2 regions of the Bacillus cereus group sp. MYBK79-1 genome follow, and region 2 is predicted to be linked to the other one. Evidence: riboswitches for the same ligand, from Rfam matches in the RefSeq annotation. Region 2 holds a riboswitch; the other holds the start of a gene.

Region 1 (7,145 bases), on a different contig from region 2:
TTTGTAAGTAACCAATATCCACCTATCCCAATTATCATTCCTAAAATGCTCTTTATACTCCCGCTTTTATCCTTCTCCATCTCTTTCGCCAACTCTTTCGCATACTCTTTTGGTGAATCACCAAATATATCCTTTACCGTCTTTCCTTCTTTCTCACCTTCTATTAAATGAAGTTCTGCATCTTCTAAAAAGGCATCCACATCTTCTTCTTTAATTCCTTTTGTTATTAAATACACTTTCGTATCAATTAAAAACTTTTCTCCTTCTTTAGAAATCTGCATGATAGCCCCTCCCTTATTTAACCGATTCTCTTCTATTCGTCTTCAGCATAATTTCAAGGAAAATTAAAATAAACAAACTTCCGTATAAACATATAATTTGAAATAACATTGGCATAAGATCTTCTGATGTAAATGTTTTAAACACTAACATAATAGAAAGCGGAATGATTAAATATAAGTTTTTAAACCATCCTTCAAAATACATATTTATCGCTACTGTGATAATAAAAATAGCTCCAGCTAATATATAACTTTGCGTTTGGGTGAATGTAAACATTTTTGTAGGATATATTACATCTAATATCGTAACAACTCCTATTAAAAACATTGGCGCAATCATAACTAAAAACCACATAAAAAACCACGTTTTTGTAAAACTTGTTACGAAGGTCATTTTGCGAAGTAGAAAATTTGGACCCATAACAACTAAAATCAATGACAAACTATATCCAACACATTGAATAAGTGACATCTGTAATAATCCGTTATTTACTATTAGGATAGAAGCAATAATCCAAAACGATACGATATTCATTACTGTAAAACCAATTTGCTTCCACGTTTCCTGTCTATCCTTTTCCATTACTTTTACAAGTTCATTTGCATATTCTTTCGGTGAGCTTCCGAAAATATCTTCTACACTTTTCCCATCACCCTCGATTAAATGGAGTTCTGCATCTTCTATAAAATTTTCAATATCTCTTTCTTTCACACCCTTTGCCGCTAAAAATAATCTCATTTCTAATAAAAACTTTCGTGCTTCACTTGATAGCATTATTTTTTTCTCCCCTTCCCCTCAAGTAGACGCTCTACACTACTTTGCATCGCTTCCCAGCGATCCATAAATTCATTAAGCGCTTCCTCGCCTTTTTCTGTTAATGTATAATATTTTCGCTTTGGGCCAGATGGAGATTCCTTCATTACACTTGTTATTAATCCTTCCTTTTGCATTCGTATTAATAACGGATAAATACTTCCCTCACTCGCCATTGTAAAGCCATACTTCGCTAGCTTTTCACTCATTTCATAACCGTATATTTCACCTTCAGAAATAATAGCAAGTAAGCATCCTTCTAAAATCCCTTTCAGCATTTGACTTGTCGACATAATTCAAATCCTCCCACTATCTTGTTTTACAAGATAGATAAGCGTAAGTATCTTGCTTTACAAAATAGTATAGCAGAGACTATTTTGTAAAGCAAGATAGCTAACAATATTTTTCCAAATCTTTGCAGGATTTTTATTATCCCCTCTCTAAATAGAGCAATATGAGAACTTTATTACGAAGGGATGTTTTTCATCATGGTTACAAATCGAGTTGTCTTTTTAACAGGTGCTGCAAGTGGTATTGGTTATGAAATGGGAAACGCTTTTGCAAAAGAAGGTGCAAAAGTTGTTATTACCGATCGTCTTGAAGAACGGGCAAAAGAAGCTGCTGAACAATTACAAAAAGAAGGCTATCAAGCTATCGGTTTAAAATGTGATGTTACATCTGAAGAAGAAATTACAGCTGCAATTTCTCAAACAGTTACTCATTTCGGTTCATTACATATATTAATTAACAACGCAGGAATGCAACACGTTTCACCAATTGAAGATTTTCCAACCGAGAAGTTCGAATTACTTATTAAAATTATGCAAATCGCTCCTTTTATCGCAATTAAACATGCCTTCCCGATCATGAAAAAGCAAAAGTATGGTCGTATTATTAATGTAGCTTCCATTAATGGCCTCGTTGGATTTGCTGGAAAAGCTGCCTATAATAGCGCCAAGCATGGCGTAATTGGATTAACAAAAGTTGCCGCTTTAGAAGGAGCTACGCACGGAATTACCGTTAATGCACTTTGTCCTGGTTATGTCGATACCCCTCTTGTACGTAATCAACTACAAGATTTAGCTACAACACGAAATGTACCACTTGAAAATGTTTTAGAGGATGTCATTTATCCACTTGTCCCACAAAAGCGCTTATTACAAGTACAAGAAATCGCTGATTATACTATGTTTTTAGCGAGCGAAAAAGCAAAGGGTATAACTGGGCAAGCCGTTGTTATCGATGGTGGCTATACTGCTCAATAAAGCGAAGGCTTTTACTGCCCGCAAATAGCGGGATAAAAAATAAAGTTTGCTCACGAAGAGCAAACTTTATTTTACTTTCTATCGCGAGGACCTTCCTACTTTAGTAATTGTTTAGGGAGTTTCTCGATTGCAACAATTACTCCATCTAATTTACTTTCAATACGATGGAGTAAATATAATGTTACAACAATCGGAAACCCTACATTACCTACCATCCTGATCCACTCTTCCATCTTTTTTGCCCCCTTTCATTCTATAAATAAGAGAAAAGAAAACATTTAGGCATAAAAGACAAGCTATTTTATATTAGCTTGTCTTTCAAATAATGATGCAATTTCCAGTTTATAATCCCCGCGTATAATCCCTTTTTCAGTAATAATACCTGTAATTAATTCATTAGGCGTTACGTCAAATGCAGGATTATAAACATCAGTTCCAATTGGTGCCACTTGTTTTCCAAACATTTTCGTAACTTCTGTTTCATCCCTTTCTTCAATAACAATTTCTGCACCTGTTTGTTTCGTAATATCAAACGTAGATAACGGAGCTGCAACATAGAACGAGATATCGAAATACTTTGCTAATATAGCTAAATTCATTGTTCCGATTTTATTTGCAGTATCTCCATTTGCGACAATTCGGTCCGCTCCTACAATAATCGCGTTTATTTCTTTCGTTTGAATAGCATGAGCTGCCGTATTATCTGTAATAAGTGTTACATTAATATTTGCCTGTTTTAATTCCCAGGTCGTTAAACGCCCGCCTTGTAAAACCGGTCTCGTTTCACACGCATACGCATGTAAACGTACACCTTTTTCTTTCCCCATATAAAACGGTGCTAATGCAGTACCATATCTAGCAGTTGCAATACTTCCAGCGTTACAAATTGTTAAAATATTATCACCGTCTTTAAAACATGATAATGCATGTTCTCCAATACTTCGGCATACCGTTTCATCTTCTTTTTGAATGCGAAGCGCTTCTTCTTCTAATATTTTGTGTGCTTCTTTTATTGTAGTGATTTCTCGAATCGATTCTCTCATACGATCAATTGCCCAAAATAAATTAACTGCTGTCGGGCGTGACGTTCCTAAATAATTGCAATCTCTATTAAATTTCTTTTGAAATTCTTCAATATGTACTGTGTTATATTTTTTTGATGCAAGCGCCAAACCAAATGCAGCTACAATTCCAATTGCAGGTGCTCCTCGTACTTCTAGCATGACAATACTTTTCCATACCTCTTCAATCGTCGTTAACGTTTTGTATTCTGTGCTATGCGGCAACTTTGTTTGATTTAATACTGCAATGGCATCACCTTTCCAACTGACAGACCTCGGGACAGTAACAATTGTACTCATGCTTTTACCCCTCTAGAAACTGTCTGTTGAAATAACGTTCGGAACAGTTGAATATCCGCGCTCTTAGATTCATATTTTATTAGTTCTTTCCCTAAGAATAGCGCTTGTTTCTTAGCTTGAATTCTCGTTTCTTTATTTGCTATTTCATCTAAATCAGCTACATGCGCTAAGCCAATTGTTCTTCGGATAAGCTCACATCCGACGAATCCAACTGCATCCGTAAAAATATTTTGCAAAATAATTGGCAACCATTGTTTCTCTTTCGTATATGCTTCTACACCTTCTCCAATCCATAACTTCGTAAAAGCTTCTACAAAATAACTCCACGTCTTCTCAATATGGAAAAATAGCACACTTCTCTGTTCTTCTTCCCTAGATAGAGCATTTAATAATAGATTTGCAATAAATTGACCAAGGTCAAATCCAAATGGGCCATATGTTGCAAATTCCGGATCAATCACTTTCGTTTCAGAAGGCGATGAAAAAATACTACCAGTATGTAAATCACCGTGAATAAGCGCTTCTTTTCTCGTTAAAAATTTATATTTATATTGTGCGACTTTTAACTTTAAATTTTTGTCACTCCACAATTCATCAACCGCTAGTTGTAACTCTGGCTCATAATCATTCGTATCGTAATGACCAAATGGATCTGTAAACACTAAATCTTCTGTAATCTTACAAAGGTCTGGGTTTACAAATGCACCTTCTAGTACCCTTTTCTCTTCTGATTCTAACCCGAAATCTGAAGTATAAAACAAAACATGCGCTAGAAAACGACCAATATGTTGGGATAAAAGTGGGTACTCCTCTCCATCTATTAATCCTTTTCTTGTAATTGTTAGCCTTGATAAGTCCTCGATGACTGTTACTGCTAACTCTTCATCATGACTGTACACTACCGGCACATATTCCGGTACATACTTCGCAAAAATTTGTAATGCTTTACTTTCAATCGTCGCTCTTTTTATAGACAATGGCCAGCTCTCACCAACTACTTTCGCATACGGCAGTGCTTGTTTTATTATAATAGACTTCTCTCCGTCATCTAATTTGAACACGTAATTTAAATTTCCATCTCCAATTTCATGACAAACTACATTTGCTTTCTTTTCAAAATAACCATGTTCTTTCGCATATTGTATAGCTGTTGTTTCAGTTAATGAATAATATCCCATCGTCTTCTCCCCCTTTTAAATTCAGAGGTTTTTCTAACACAGAAAAACCTCTTTCCACTAAGAAAGAGGTTTGAAGTTTACCTTCTCCCCTCTTATCTGCCAGAAAGTTTTACTTTCTGCTGGAATTAGCACCGTGCCTTTTGGCGTCATAAACGCCCCATTTCACAATGGTATTACGGTCGGTTGCTGGGCTTCATCGGGCCAAATCCCTCCACCTGCTCTTGATAAGAGTTGTATAATTTTTTAGAATTTTTAACTTTATGTTGAAGACTATACCAAGAATAAAAATCGCTTGTCAACATTTTATTTGTATAATTCTGGACGACGATCTGCAAAAACTGGAATTCCTTTGCGTACTTCTTTAATTTTCTCAAAAGTAAGCTCTCCAAATAAAATGGATTCTTCTTTATTCGCTTCTACAACAACTTCGCCCCAAGGATCGACAATTAAAGAATGACCGGCAAACTCATTATTCGGATCCTTTCCTGCCCTATTACATGCAACAACATAACATTGATTTTCAACTGCTCTTGCTTGCAATAACAAACGCCAATGTGCTAACCGAACTAATGGCCATTCTGCTACAACAAATAAAACTTTTGCACCTTTAGCGGTATGGACGCGCATCCACTCCGGAAAACGAATGTCATAACAAATTGTGCCGGCGCACTCTACATTATCTAGCTTAAATTCACCTGTACTATTTCCAGCGATTAAATATTTATGTTCATCCATAAGCTGAAATAAGTGCACTTTACTATATTCATTAATTAGTTCTCCTTTATTAGTTACAACATACATTGTATTTGTAACACCTTGCTCTGTTTGCTTCGCTATAGACCCACCGACAATATGTACACCATATTGCTTCGACCATTCTTTCAGCTTTTCTTTCGTTTGCAATCCATCCCTATCTGCAATTTCAGTAAGCCTCGTTAAATCATATCCCGTTGTCCATAGTTCTGGTAAGACAATAACATCTGGTCTTTCCTTCATCGCTTCGCTTATTTTATTTTTAGCATTCTCAATATTTTTTTCTACATCTCCAAAGACAATATCCATTTGAATACATGCGACTTTCATTTTGTCAGCCCCATTCTTAATTTTTTCTTTACAAAATACTGGAAAGATTATATCATTTGTCACTAGAATTGTAACAACTTTCAAAAGAGGTGGAAAGTATGAAATTATTTCAACATTCTGAGATAGTAACATCATTGCCTACACAATTTTTCGCTTCACTTGTTGCAAAAGTTAACAAAGTCGTAGCAGCTGGTCACGATGTTATTAATCTAGGTCAAGGTAATCCAGATCAACCAACACCGCAGCATATCGTAAAAGCTTTACAAGATGCTGCAGAAAAGACCATTCATCATAAATATCCGCCATTTCGCGGACATGAAAGTTTAAAAGAAGCCGTGGCAACATTCTATCAACGTGAATATGATGTAGTAGTAAATCCCAAAACAGAAGTTGCTATTTTGTTTGGTGGAAAAGCTGGATTAGTAGAATTACCACTTTGTTTTACAAACCCTGGTGATACGATTCTCGTTCCAGATCCAGGCTATCCAGATTATTTATCAGGAGTTGCTTTAGCAAAAGCACAATTTGAAACAATGCCGCTACTTGCAGAAAATAATTTTTTACCAGATTATACGAAAGTTGATGACTCTATTGCCGATCGTGCAAAGTTAATGTTTTTAAACTATCCAAATAATCCTACTGGTGCTACTGCATCAAAAGATTTCTTTGATGAAACCATTCATTTTGCTAATGAACATAATATATTAGTCGTTCATGATTTTGCTTACGGTGCCATTGGATTCGATGGTCAAAAACCTGTTAGTTTCTTGCAAGCAGACGGTGCTAAAGATACAGGTATTGAAATTTACACTCTATCAAAAACTTTCAATATGGCTGGATGGCGTATCGCTTTTGCAGTAGGGAATGAAAGTGTCATTGAAACAATTAACCTATTGCAAGATCATATGTATGTTAGTATTTTTGGTGCAGTTCAAGATGCTGCCCGCGAAGCACTATTAAGTTCACAGTCTTGCGTAATAGATCTTGTAAATAATTACGAATCTCGAAGAAACGCTCTTGTTTCAGCTTGTCACTCAATTGGCTGGAATGTAAACATTCCAACCGGCTCATTCTTTGCATGGCTTCCTGTACCAGAAGGATATACCTCTGAGCAATTTTCTAATATTTTACTAGAAAAAGCACACGTTGCAGTTGCTCCTGGT
Region 2 (11,155 bases):
TACTTTGCTAACTTAATCGCCCCTTCAATCGCTTCTGTACCACTATTTGCAAAAAAGAAACAATCTAACTTAGGAGGCAATACCTTCCCAAGTTCTTCCGCAAGACGTAAAATTGACTCATACATGATAACTCCAGATGGGCCGTGAGTCAGACACTCTGCACTATCCTTAATTGCTTGTACGACCTTTGGGTGACGATGTCCAACATTGGTCGTTGCAATACCTGATGTAAAATCAAGGTATTTCCTCCCATCTAGCCCAAAATAATAACATCCTTCTTCTTTCACGACCGGTAAATTCGGATGGTCTTTTGCCATACTTGGTGCTAGTAATTGTGGCATTCTTTCAATTAAATGATTCCAATTTGTAGTCATTTGAACTCCTCCTTATCATTGTACATCAGTTTCCCATTGCATATAAAAATCATTGATTCATCTGCTTATGCATCTGCATCTGCATTTGTGTGCTGTTCTTTCCACTCTTCATATTTTTCAAATTCTGGTGACGTTAAATACGAAATGATGAAAATTGATAAAACACTACATACCATCCCATATAAGATTGGATCTGTAGCCGAAAGACCTTGTACAATTAAACCAACTATCGTGACAATTGCACTTAAAATAATAGAGTAAAATGCCGCTTTGTCTGTTACGCGTTTCCAAAACAGCCCTAAAATTATCGGAAAGAATACCGATCCAGATAATATTGCATATGCAACATCTAACGCTACAATAACATCCTGAATCCAGACAGCACTAATTATTACGAATATTCCGATAATTAATGTTAAAATTCTTGAAGTTCTAATTACAGCCTTTTCACTCATATTCTTAGATGTAGTACTTTTTATTATGTCGTTTACAATTAATGTTGAAGACGCTAATAGTGTTGCAGATGCAGTTGACATAAGAGCTGAAACAACACTTGCAATGACAATCCCTAATAAGCCTACTGGTAAAATTGTAATGGCCATTGTTATAAACGCACTTTGTGGATCACTTAAATTCGGAAAAACTACAGCAGCGCACATACCAATTATACTGATTGCAACAGCATATAAAAGACAGTATACCCCTGCGCCAATTGTACCTTTTTTCGCAATCCCTACAGTCTTGGCAGTAAAAATCCGCTGCCATATATCTTGGCCGATTAGTACCCCTAAACAATATAAGAGAAAGTACGAGAAAATTTTATCTCCACCAATGTTGGCTATTTCAAAATAACTATGTGGTAATTTTTCTTGAAGAGCAGACCAACCTCCAGCCTTCTCTAAACTAAGAGGTAACATAATTGCAAATACTCCAATTGTCATTACAATAAATTGAAATATATCGGTCATCGTTACAGACCACATGCCTCCCAGTAATGTATACATAACAACTACACTACCGCCTAATAACATACAAAGTTTAATATCCCACCCTAGTAGTACATTTAATATAGTCCCCATTCCAATTACTTGCGTTACAGTAATCATCGTTACATATATAAATGTAATTAATGAAGTAATTACTCTTGTTTGTGAATTAAAACGTAACCCTAACAGTTCACTGATTGTAATGATTTTAAATCTTGATACTCTCTTCACTAAAAATATTCCTAATAGAATAATTCCGATTCCAATCATAACAACGAGCCATATCCCTGAAATACCAAATTCATATCCTAATCTTGCAGTTCCAATTGTAGATGCCCCACCAAGAATTACTGCGGCTAAACAAGCTAGATACATTACTAAACCTAAACTACGACCAGCAACCATAAAATCTTCAGATGTTTTTGCTTTCCTTGCCCCTATAAAACCAATACCAATAATAATTATAAAATAACCAGCCATTAGTAATATATCTACTGTATTCATAACATCCTCCTTTACAATACATACTATTTTAGCCTTACTAAATTACGTCTTTTTTGCATCGCTACAAGAGTAATCATTTCATATGCAATACTTGATGCTGCAATTGCTGTAATTTCTCCACTATCATACGCAGGTAACACTTCGACTAAGTCAAATCCAGCAATATGTAATCCATCTAATCCTTGCATAAGTTCCACTGCTTCAATCGTTGTAGGTCCACCAATTTCAGGCGTTCCCGTTCCGGGTGCGTATGCAGGATCTATAAAATCAATATCAAATGAAACGAAAGTCACTGCATCCTTTACTCGTTCATGAATTCTCCGTAACACTTCTGTATATCCAATTTTCCGCACTTCTCTCATTGGGATAACTTCAAAACCTAACTCTCTTGCATCCTCTATATCATTTGGTCCATACAAAGGACCACGCATTCCTACTTGAATAGAATGATCGACATTAATAAGCCCTTCTTCAACCGCCCGTCGAAATGGAGTTCCATGCATATATTTTTCCCCATAGTAATGATCCCATGTATCACTATGCGAATCAAAATGAACAAGAGCTATAGGGCCAAATTTCTTTGCGAATGCTCTTAAATTTCCTAATGAAATAGAATGATCCCCGCCTAATATAATAGGTACAATCCTTTTTTCTAATAAAGGTGTTAAACCTTCTACGATATTGTCATATGTACGATGAATATTACCAGGTACAATATCTAAATCTCCATAGTCTACCCCTGAACAATAATCAAAAATATCAATTGCCTGATCTGGATTATATGGACGTAATAAACTTGAAAAATTCCGAATATGATTCGGTCCTAAACGCGCTCCCACACGATACGACTGTGCAGTATCAAAAGGAATTCCTAGCACTGCAAAATCTACATTTTCAGTAGTATTTTTTTGTTCTAGTCTCATAAACGTTTTCACTCCACAAAAACGAGGTGACATAGCAGAGTCCTTAGGTTTATACATCTTCTCACTCCTACCATTTATTTTTCTACAACTTTAAATAAAATAAATCTTACATTAGGATATTCTTTGCCTCATACTCATAAAGGTTGACTTATCAATTTATCCCCTACTTATTTTTCTTGTGCTAAATCTTAAAGCATTGAAAATAAGTATTGATATAAGGCAATGTTCTCTCCTCCTTTGTATTGTTTATTAATGCAACTATCATGCCAATTTAGAAAAAAGAAGAAGATGGACGAAAATATTTCATCCATCTTCTCACAATTCATAACTTCAATTTATCTTATACTTCTTCAATTTTCTTACTACAGAGGGCTGACTTATCGCTAAATTCTCTGCTATTTTCACAGTCGTTTTATATTTTCTCTTAGCATCCAATAATACTTGCTTCTCTACCATTTCTAGTATTTCTGTAAGAGTTTGAGACGATTTTGTAACGAATTCATCACCACTCTTAGATTTATAGTAATCTGGTATATTTTCAATCGTAATAAGCTTTGAATGTGATGTAATCACGAGCCGTTCTATTATATTCATTAATTCTCTTACATTTCCTTTCCACTTTTGCTGTAATAAAATTTGTATGACCGCCTGATCCAATTCCCTCTCCCTTTTATATTGAGTACAAAATTTATTCAAAAATAAATAAATCAAATTCATAATATCTTGAGGTCGTTCACGTAATGGAGGAATCAAAATTGGTACAACGTATAAACGAAAATATAAATCTTGTCTAAATTTTTTATTCTCTACCAGCTCTTCTAAATCACGATTTGTTGCGACAATAAGCCGAAAATCTGCATTCTTCAGCTTTGTTCCACCAACTCGATAAAATTGTCTTTCTTCAATTAGCTTAAGAAGTTTTACTTGTTGTTCAAGTGAAAGCTCTCCTACTTCATCAAGAAACAAAGTTCCCCCATGAGCAAGTTCTGCAAATCCGGGTTTTCCATTTTTTTTCGCCCCTGTAAAAGAGCCAGCTTCGTACCCAAAGAATTCAGCCTCAAATAAAGACTCAGGTATAGCAGCACAATTGACTTCAATAAAAGGTCCATATGTTCTTGGACTTTTATCATGAATATAACGAGCAATAGCTGTTTTTCCTACTCCTGATTCTCCAAGTAGAACTGTATTTACATCCACCTCTGCAACTTGATGTATTGTCTCCATTGCTTTATACATAGCAGGATCATCGGCAATTAACCCTACTGATGTAATTTTTTCACGCAGTGCAAGTTGAGCTTCCTCTTTCACACGTTCCAGTTCCTCTTGCATATGATCTAAATATTTCTGAATTTCTATCAAATCCGAAACATCATAAGAGTAGCTTACAACTCGATATACTTCGCCTTCCTCATCCAATAGGGGTACTCCCGTTACTAGCAATTTATTACCTGTCTTTGTAAGCTGAACAACTGTGATTTTCTCTTTTTTTTGTATGATTAACGGTGTCACAATCGGAGTAATAATACCTGTTCGTTCCAATTCATAAATAGAAGCACCGATTAAACTTTCATACTTAATTCCATATCTATCAGCGGTAAATTGTGTCGCTTTTAGAATCGTCCCATTTACATCTGTTACGATTAAATCATCCATTAAAGATTCCAATATCGTCTCTGTTTCAGAAATAAATTCTGTATATAACAATTTTTCACCACCGTTCAAAATTAAGAAAATTCAATCTATTCATTAATGAATATTTTATTTGATTTTGTATAGAAATGTAAAGCATAAGTTTTCTCATAAATGAAAGAAACAAGGTAAAAAAGCATAAGAAACAGGCGACTTTCCGTTCAAGTTTGAACGAAAGGCCGCCTTTTTGCATTGTGCATATGTTTTACGAAATGAAAAACGTAAGTTTTTCATTTCCCTCGTCAAATTCACTCCTTTTTTTATCTATCCCTGATTCCTCTGCGCCTCTTTAAACTCCTCCTTCACCTTATCTAACAATCCTTCTTCCGTAATTAATCGATACGCCGTATTTGCTAGTGCTTTTGCTGATGTAATTAACGCTTTGTCTCCAAGTTCTGAACGTGCTGCTTCTCTAAATTCATTCGTATGCGCAATTAAGTCATCTGGGCCGATTTTAATGTACGGGTGAATGGTCGGTACGACTTGGCTTACGTTTCCTGCGTCCGTTGATCCGATTCCAACTCTTTCTTTACGGTTTACGTCTTCACCTTGTAATTCTAGTTCTTCGGCTACGACGTCGTTATATGTTTTTGTTACGAGTAGTTCATCGATTTCATTTTGGAATTGATGGATTTTTACTTTTGTGCCTGTTGCTAATGCTGCTCCCTCAGCGATATTTCTTACTTTTTCTGTTACTTCCCCACATCTCTGTCTCGTTGCTGCACGAATAAAGAACCTTGCTGCGGCGTAGTCAGGAATAATGTTAGGTGCTTTTCCGCCCTCTGTAATAACACCATGAATTCTTACATCTGACGGAAGCTGTTGGCGAAGTGCGTTAATACTGTTGTACAGCTGGATAATTGCATCTAATGCGTTAATTCCTTCTTCTGGTGAAGCTGCAGCGTGAGCGGTTTTTCCGTAGAAATGAAAATCAAGTGGATCGACTGCTAGTGAAGGACTCGTTGTCGCTGTTTTTCCGCTCGGATGAATCATAAGCGCCGCATCAATATCTTTAAACAAACCAGCCTTTACATAACTCGCTTTTGCACTACCGTTTGGTCCTCCTTCTTCAGCTGGTGTTCCAAACACGACAACTTCTCCTCCAATTTCTTCAAGCGTTTCTGATAATGCGATTGCTGCCGCAACGCTAATTGTCCCAATTAAATTGTGACCACACGCATGACCGAGCCCGGGTAAAGCGTCATACTCAGCTAAAAACGCGATAACTGGCCCTTGCTTTCCTGAACTTTTCCGCGCAATAAATCCTGTTTCATGTCCAGCTATATTGTGCTGCAATTGAAATCCTGCACTCCCTAGCAATAAACTTAACGTTCTTGATGCGTAAAACTCTTGATTACCGATCTCCGGATTCGCATGAATATTATGACTTGTTTCTATGTACTTTTCCTTATTTCTTTCTATACTCTCTTCAATTGTTTTTCTTTGTGACGTTACTCCAGTCGCTCCCATTGTTCTTCCTCCTTTTATTTTCACGTAAAAAAGCCTCTTTCTAAAAGATAGAAAGAGGCTTCTGCATATACAGTCAAAATGAGCTTCTTTCTTATCTTTCAAGTTACCTTGCTGGAATTGGCACAGTATTCATAAAGAATCCGCTGCCGAGGTATCATAGGGCCAGTCCCTCCACCTCTCGTGATAAGAATTTTCATAAAATTATATTAAATTATTTTTATTCTAAGTTCATTCCAGGTAAAAGTCAATGAATTCCTATCCGAATTTACCGAATATCTAAAAATCCTTTTAGTACACCAATTGTTTCTGGTGCTTGCAGTCTTGCACATACGTACGGAAATTCCGTACTACCTTCAAATATCATTTGTGATGTGAGCGGTGCGCCTGCCCAAAAGATTTCATCATCGATTACGATAAACGGGAATGCTTTATTTTGCCTTTGTAACTTTACGTTTTTCAATGGAACTGGTCCATCACTATACACCGTTATTTGCGCATTTGTACGCATTAACGCTTGCCATACTCGTTTATCCACTTGCTTTGTACTTGGTAGTGAAATAATGATTTTTCGTTTTGCGGCTAAAATATCTTTCAATAATCCTTTCGGCTCTTCAAGATTCATTTCCATAAACCAGCGTAAACGTTTCGAAATTTTTCGTTCCCACAATTGTCTTGATGTCGTGCGATCATACACATCTCCGTGACGTTCTATATGAGCTGTTAATTGTGATAACGCTTGTTTTCTCGAAAGGTTTTTACGCATATAATGGCAATCTGATAATTGAATGAACTTTCCTCTCGCTCTCGTCACTGCAACGTTGACGAGGCGATGGTTTTTATGGTCAAAGAATAACACGCCAGGTCGTTCTTGCGGATAACTATCGACTGTATCAAATATCATCATATCTCTTTCAGACCCTTGAAACTTATGAACTGTCGCCGCTAAAACTGGTATGTTTTGATATTTCGTTCTCTGCAACATTTCTCTAATACACGTTGATAAAAAGCGGGATTGTGCCCTGTAAGGTGTAACAACACCGATCGATTGAACACCATCTAACAGTCCGATTAACATCATTTGCATCGCTACTAAACCAGACATAATATTAAAACGAGATCCAGAAGCAGCGTCTTTTAAAGAAAAGGCTCCCATTAAACTCGTATCAAATAAAACACTTGCCTCATTTGCGAACGGTTGCAATTGCGCAAGTTCTGTACGCTCTGAAACAGACGGATGATCATACACTCTATTTTTATAAATAAATGAATTTGTAAACTTCGATATATCCGCATGCATACGTCTTTGTTCCTGCAGCATAAAGAGGTTCGGATGTGCTTCTGATTTATTGACAGACTCAACAATTCCGGCATGGTAAAACATACCTTCCCCGAGCCATTTTCGAACGAGTTCATGGTTCGCCATCGCAATTGGAGGTAACTGCAAAAAGTCCCCACATACGACGATGCGTTTCCCAAGTGAAGCCGCTAATGCAATTTGCGGAACATATGCCATACTCACTTCATCTACTACAACTAAATCAAATGTACGCTCATAAATAAGTGAATCAATGGCACATTTCGATAACGTTGCGCCGATTACTTTCGCATTTTCAATGTATTCTTTTTCTACTTCTTTAATTTTCGCTTTTTGCTTTCGAAGATCACTTTCAATCTCTTGTATACGCTTCTTATCAGCAGAAGTCGCTTTATATGATAAAATCTTTTCACGAAGATCTTGGCGTGTTTCTTCTAAATAGAGTCTTTCTTCTCCCCAAGATCCGTTCGTCGTTTCAACTAACTTCGACGCAAGTAACGTTTCATGATTTCGTATATGATCATGCTGGCTATAACCGTAACGAACAATTTCACCAGGCGTCCATTTCTTTTTCTTCTCAATTTGCTTCGTTACTTCACTCATTAATACGTCCACTGCTGCATTACTATGAGCTAATACAAGTACCGATTTTCCCTTTTGATAATGCGCTGAAATAATACGTGATAAATTGTAAGACTTCCCTGTTCCAGGTGGTCCCCACACGTACGTTGTCGGATTGTAAAACGAACGATACGCCAATTCATTTTTCGGATTTTTCATCTTCTCAATATGTTTCGGACTGCTCGTCCCATCAACAAGACGCTTTATACGATTACGTTTTAGCTTATCTTTATGTGCCTCTTTCAATCGCTCTTGTAGTTGCTCTAACAATTGCCACGGTTCACTGTATAAAACAGCTTCTCTTATTTCACCTTGTATATAATCATTTAATTTCAGTTCTATTTCTAATCCGTGTACAGATAATACTTCTCCTGTCGCTTCTTCACCATCAAACTCAATTCGAATTGGTGAACCTTCAGGTAAGCTTACTTCCGATATAAGCTGAAATACGTATACTGTACTTTCATAATCTGTATATAAAAAACGACCGTTCATGATAGAAATTTTACTACCACCTATCGTTTTCCAATGTTTAATTTCATACGCTAATGCATAATGCCACTCTTTCATCGTTGCCGATAATGAAGGAGTTTGAGTAGGTGTATTCATCGTATAATCTCCTTCCTTCTCCCCAAACATACTTTCTCACTATACCATATAACACGCTAAAATTTGTAAGGTTTTTATCTTGCTTATTTTCTTAATTTTCAATAATATATTGTATATAATTTTCAGAAAGAAGGAATCTACATGCCAGTTAGAAGAATTGAACACGTTGGACTTATGGTTGCAAACTTAGAAACATCTATTTCATTTTATGAAGAGGTAGTCGGCTTACAGCTCATTAAACGTATGGGGCACCCGAATCCAAACTTAAAACTCGCTTTTTTAGGTGTGGAAGAATCGAAGGAAACGATACTCGAATTAATTGAAGGCTACAACTCTTCTCTTCCGGCAGAAGGAAAAGTACATCACATTTGCTTTAAAGTGGATTCATTAGAGGATGAAATCGAAAGAATACAAAAACACGGCGTAACCTTCCTACTAGGAGAAGAAATTGAAACATTACCAGATGGAACACGTTACATATTCTTCGCTGGTCCTGATGGAGAGTGGATTGAGTTTTTTGAGACGGAGAGATAAACAAAGCCGGAATTCCGGCTTCTTTTCTATTACAAGTACGAATTAACGTATATTCTATAGTTACTTTCACAATAAAAATTAGAACTCCACTCAGTTTTAGCAATAAGTATTGAGTTAGGGGGTAAAATGATGAATACAGTTTTTATTATCGTTTTTTGGGTACTTATACTATTTCCACTTCTTTATATAATCCTGCTAAAGAAGTGGAATATAAAAGTAACTGCTTTATTTGTTGGAAGGATTCTATTAAGTATTGTCTTTTTCATAAATGGCATGGTGTTGGGACTGCAACGAAATTGGTCAGAGCCTCCCTATGAAAAAGAATGGGATTTCTTTATAAAGTCTTTGCAAAATGGGAAAACTGATGCACTTATAGAAGTATTTCTTCTAATTATTATCATTACTTTAGATTTAGCAGTTATATTTTTTTATAGAAATAAAAAGAAATAGGATATTCTCTCCTATTTCTTTTCTTACTGTTATAAAAATCTTTCAAATAGTTCTAACTTGCACAATGCTTCCCGTTAATATAATACGCTGATTCTGTAAAAACCGTAAATACAACCTCTACTTCTGGAAGTCCAAAATCCATTACATATGTAGTAATGGCCTTAGCAAATCGATCACGAATTTCCTGTCCACGCTCAAACCATTTTACTTCAATAAGAGGAAACGCTTCTATTTCTTCTCCATTGAATACAAACGTAGAACTTGGTAGTTCCAAGGTAAAATTATCCGTACCACACTCACAGATATCTGCAAGCTCTTCTACTAATGGCTTGCTTATGCTTTTTAATTGTTCAGTAGTAATTCCACGAAACACAACATGCGGCATGTGAATCCCTCCGTTACATAGCTTTATATTTGCTCACATCATAACACAATTTATTTTGCTGCACTAACATCTATTGGTACATTTCAATGACATTCTTAAGAATGATTATATGTTATTGAAGCAATACATGTATTGTAACCTGAAAAATAATAATGAGGTATTGTCACATCGATATCAAACTATCAAAAAGAAATGCCCCTAAATAAAAAAACACGCTATTCTTTCTATAACATCAATTAAAAAAAGAAGGGAGTATCCCCCTCCTTTTTTCAATTCCGTGTCCCTTATTAGTTACTATAACCACGATTCAGTTTCGTTAACTTTTCATTTATGGCAAAAATTCTTACTCTAATATCTTTAACACCAAATGTTTGAAGTCTGTTTTTGTGCATTTCCGCGTATTTTTCGGCATCTTGTTTTTCTTCAAATACATAGATGCCTCCAGCTTCATTCGTTTCTTGATTCTCCGTCCATATTTTCCAATGGAATCCTTCTTCTTCATTAATACTTTTTGCTAAATCCCGAAATGCTTTTTCCATTTCTTCACCAAAAGGACCTTCAAACGGGAAATCAACTTGCAATAAATATGCCATCTTCACTCACCCCTATTTTTAATATAAAATTCATCAGGAATTCCTTTGTATAAAAATCCTTCCCATTCTTTTACTGATTATGATTCGAATGATAGTAATGTCTAAATTCGTATTGCTATTATTATTCAAGCACTAATTGGAGAAACACCCTATTTGTAAAATAATCACAAAACGATAGTAACTTGAACGCATAAAGTGAAACTTTAATCAGTGGGGGTTTTACGGGTAGTTGATCCCCCACCTAACTTCTTTGCTTCCGCTGAATTTTGAGGTGGGGGTCCTACTGCCCGGCAAATAGCGGGATAAATAACATCATTACATTAATCTTTTTTCGGGAGTACAATTCCTTTATATAATTGAACTGTAATCAAGTAATAAATCGAGTAAATTACTACAAAAATAACAAGTGGTAACCAAATACGAAAGTACGGATCGATTACAAGAGGACTAAACATGTTCATACCAACTAATATATGAGTAATCCCCACAATTGCTGGGAATAAGAATATGAAGAATAACTCTTTATAAATTGATTTTTTTAATAATTCTCGGCGGACACCAATTTTATGAAGCATTTGATAACGTGTTACATCTTTTGATGCTCCCGACAGAACTTTAAACATTAAGCAACTTGCCATCATTGCTAAAAATGCAATTCCAACGAAGAAGCCCATAAACATTAGTCCGCTGGCAAAATCATGA

Evidence for each region. A riboswitch is a leader RNA that binds a small molecule or an ion and turns the genes downstream of it on or off. The one in region 2 is predicted to bind S-adenosylmethionine.
Region 1: another riboswitch for S-adenosylmethionine. It lies ahead of mtnK (S-methyl-5-thioribose kinase); the one in region 2 lies ahead of ACTFOB_RS22335 (M20 family metallopeptidase).

What each region holds. Positions count from the first base shown of each region.
Region 1 is NZ_JBQAEO010000005.1:8,884-16,028, reverse strand. It holds gene ACTFOB_RS10485 (DUF1129 domain-containing protein) at 1-281, opposite strand, end outside; gene ACTFOB_RS10480 (DUF1129 domain-containing protein) at 295-1,056, opposite strand; gene ACTFOB_RS10475 (PadR family transcriptional regulator) at 1,056-1,388, opposite strand; gene ACTFOB_RS10470 (3-hydroxybutyrate dehydrogenase) at 1,584-2,360, shown strand; gene ACTFOB_RS10465 (YvrJ family protein) at 2,456-2,593, opposite strand; gene mtnA (S-methyl-5-thioribose-1-phosphate isomerase) at 2,657-3,721, opposite strand; gene mtnK (S-methyl-5-thioribose kinase) at 3,718-4,899, opposite strand; SAM riboswitch class I at 4,989-5,130, opposite strand; gene ACTFOB_RS10450 (carbon-nitrogen family hydrolase) at 5,203-6,066, opposite strand; gene ACTFOB_RS10445 (pyridoxal phosphate-dependent aminotransferase) at 6,081-7,145, shown strand, end outside.
Region 2 is NZ_JBQAEO010000018.1:63,391-74,545, reverse strand. It holds gene ACTFOB_RS22355 (aspartate aminotransferase family protein) at 1-374, opposite strand, end outside; gene ACTFOB_RS22350 (sodium:solute symporter) at 440-1,864, opposite strand; gene speB (agmatinase) at 1,888-2,844, opposite strand; gene ACTFOB_RS22340 (sigma-54 interaction domain-containing protein) at 3,118-4,491, opposite strand; gene ACTFOB_RS22335 (M20 family metallopeptidase) at 4,741-5,946, opposite strand; SAM riboswitch class I at 6,035-6,136, opposite strand; gene ACTFOB_RS22330 (AAA domain-containing protein) at 6,212-8,521, opposite strand; gene ACTFOB_RS22325 (VOC family protein) at 8,633-9,025, shown strand; gene ACTFOB_RS22320 (hypothetical protein) at 9,152-9,475, shown strand; gene ACTFOB_RS22315 (DUF1904 family protein) at 9,528-9,860, opposite strand; gene ACTFOB_RS22310 (monooxygenase) at 10,148-10,453, opposite strand; gene ACTFOB_RS22305 (FtsX-like permease family protein) at 10,774-11,155, opposite strand, start outside.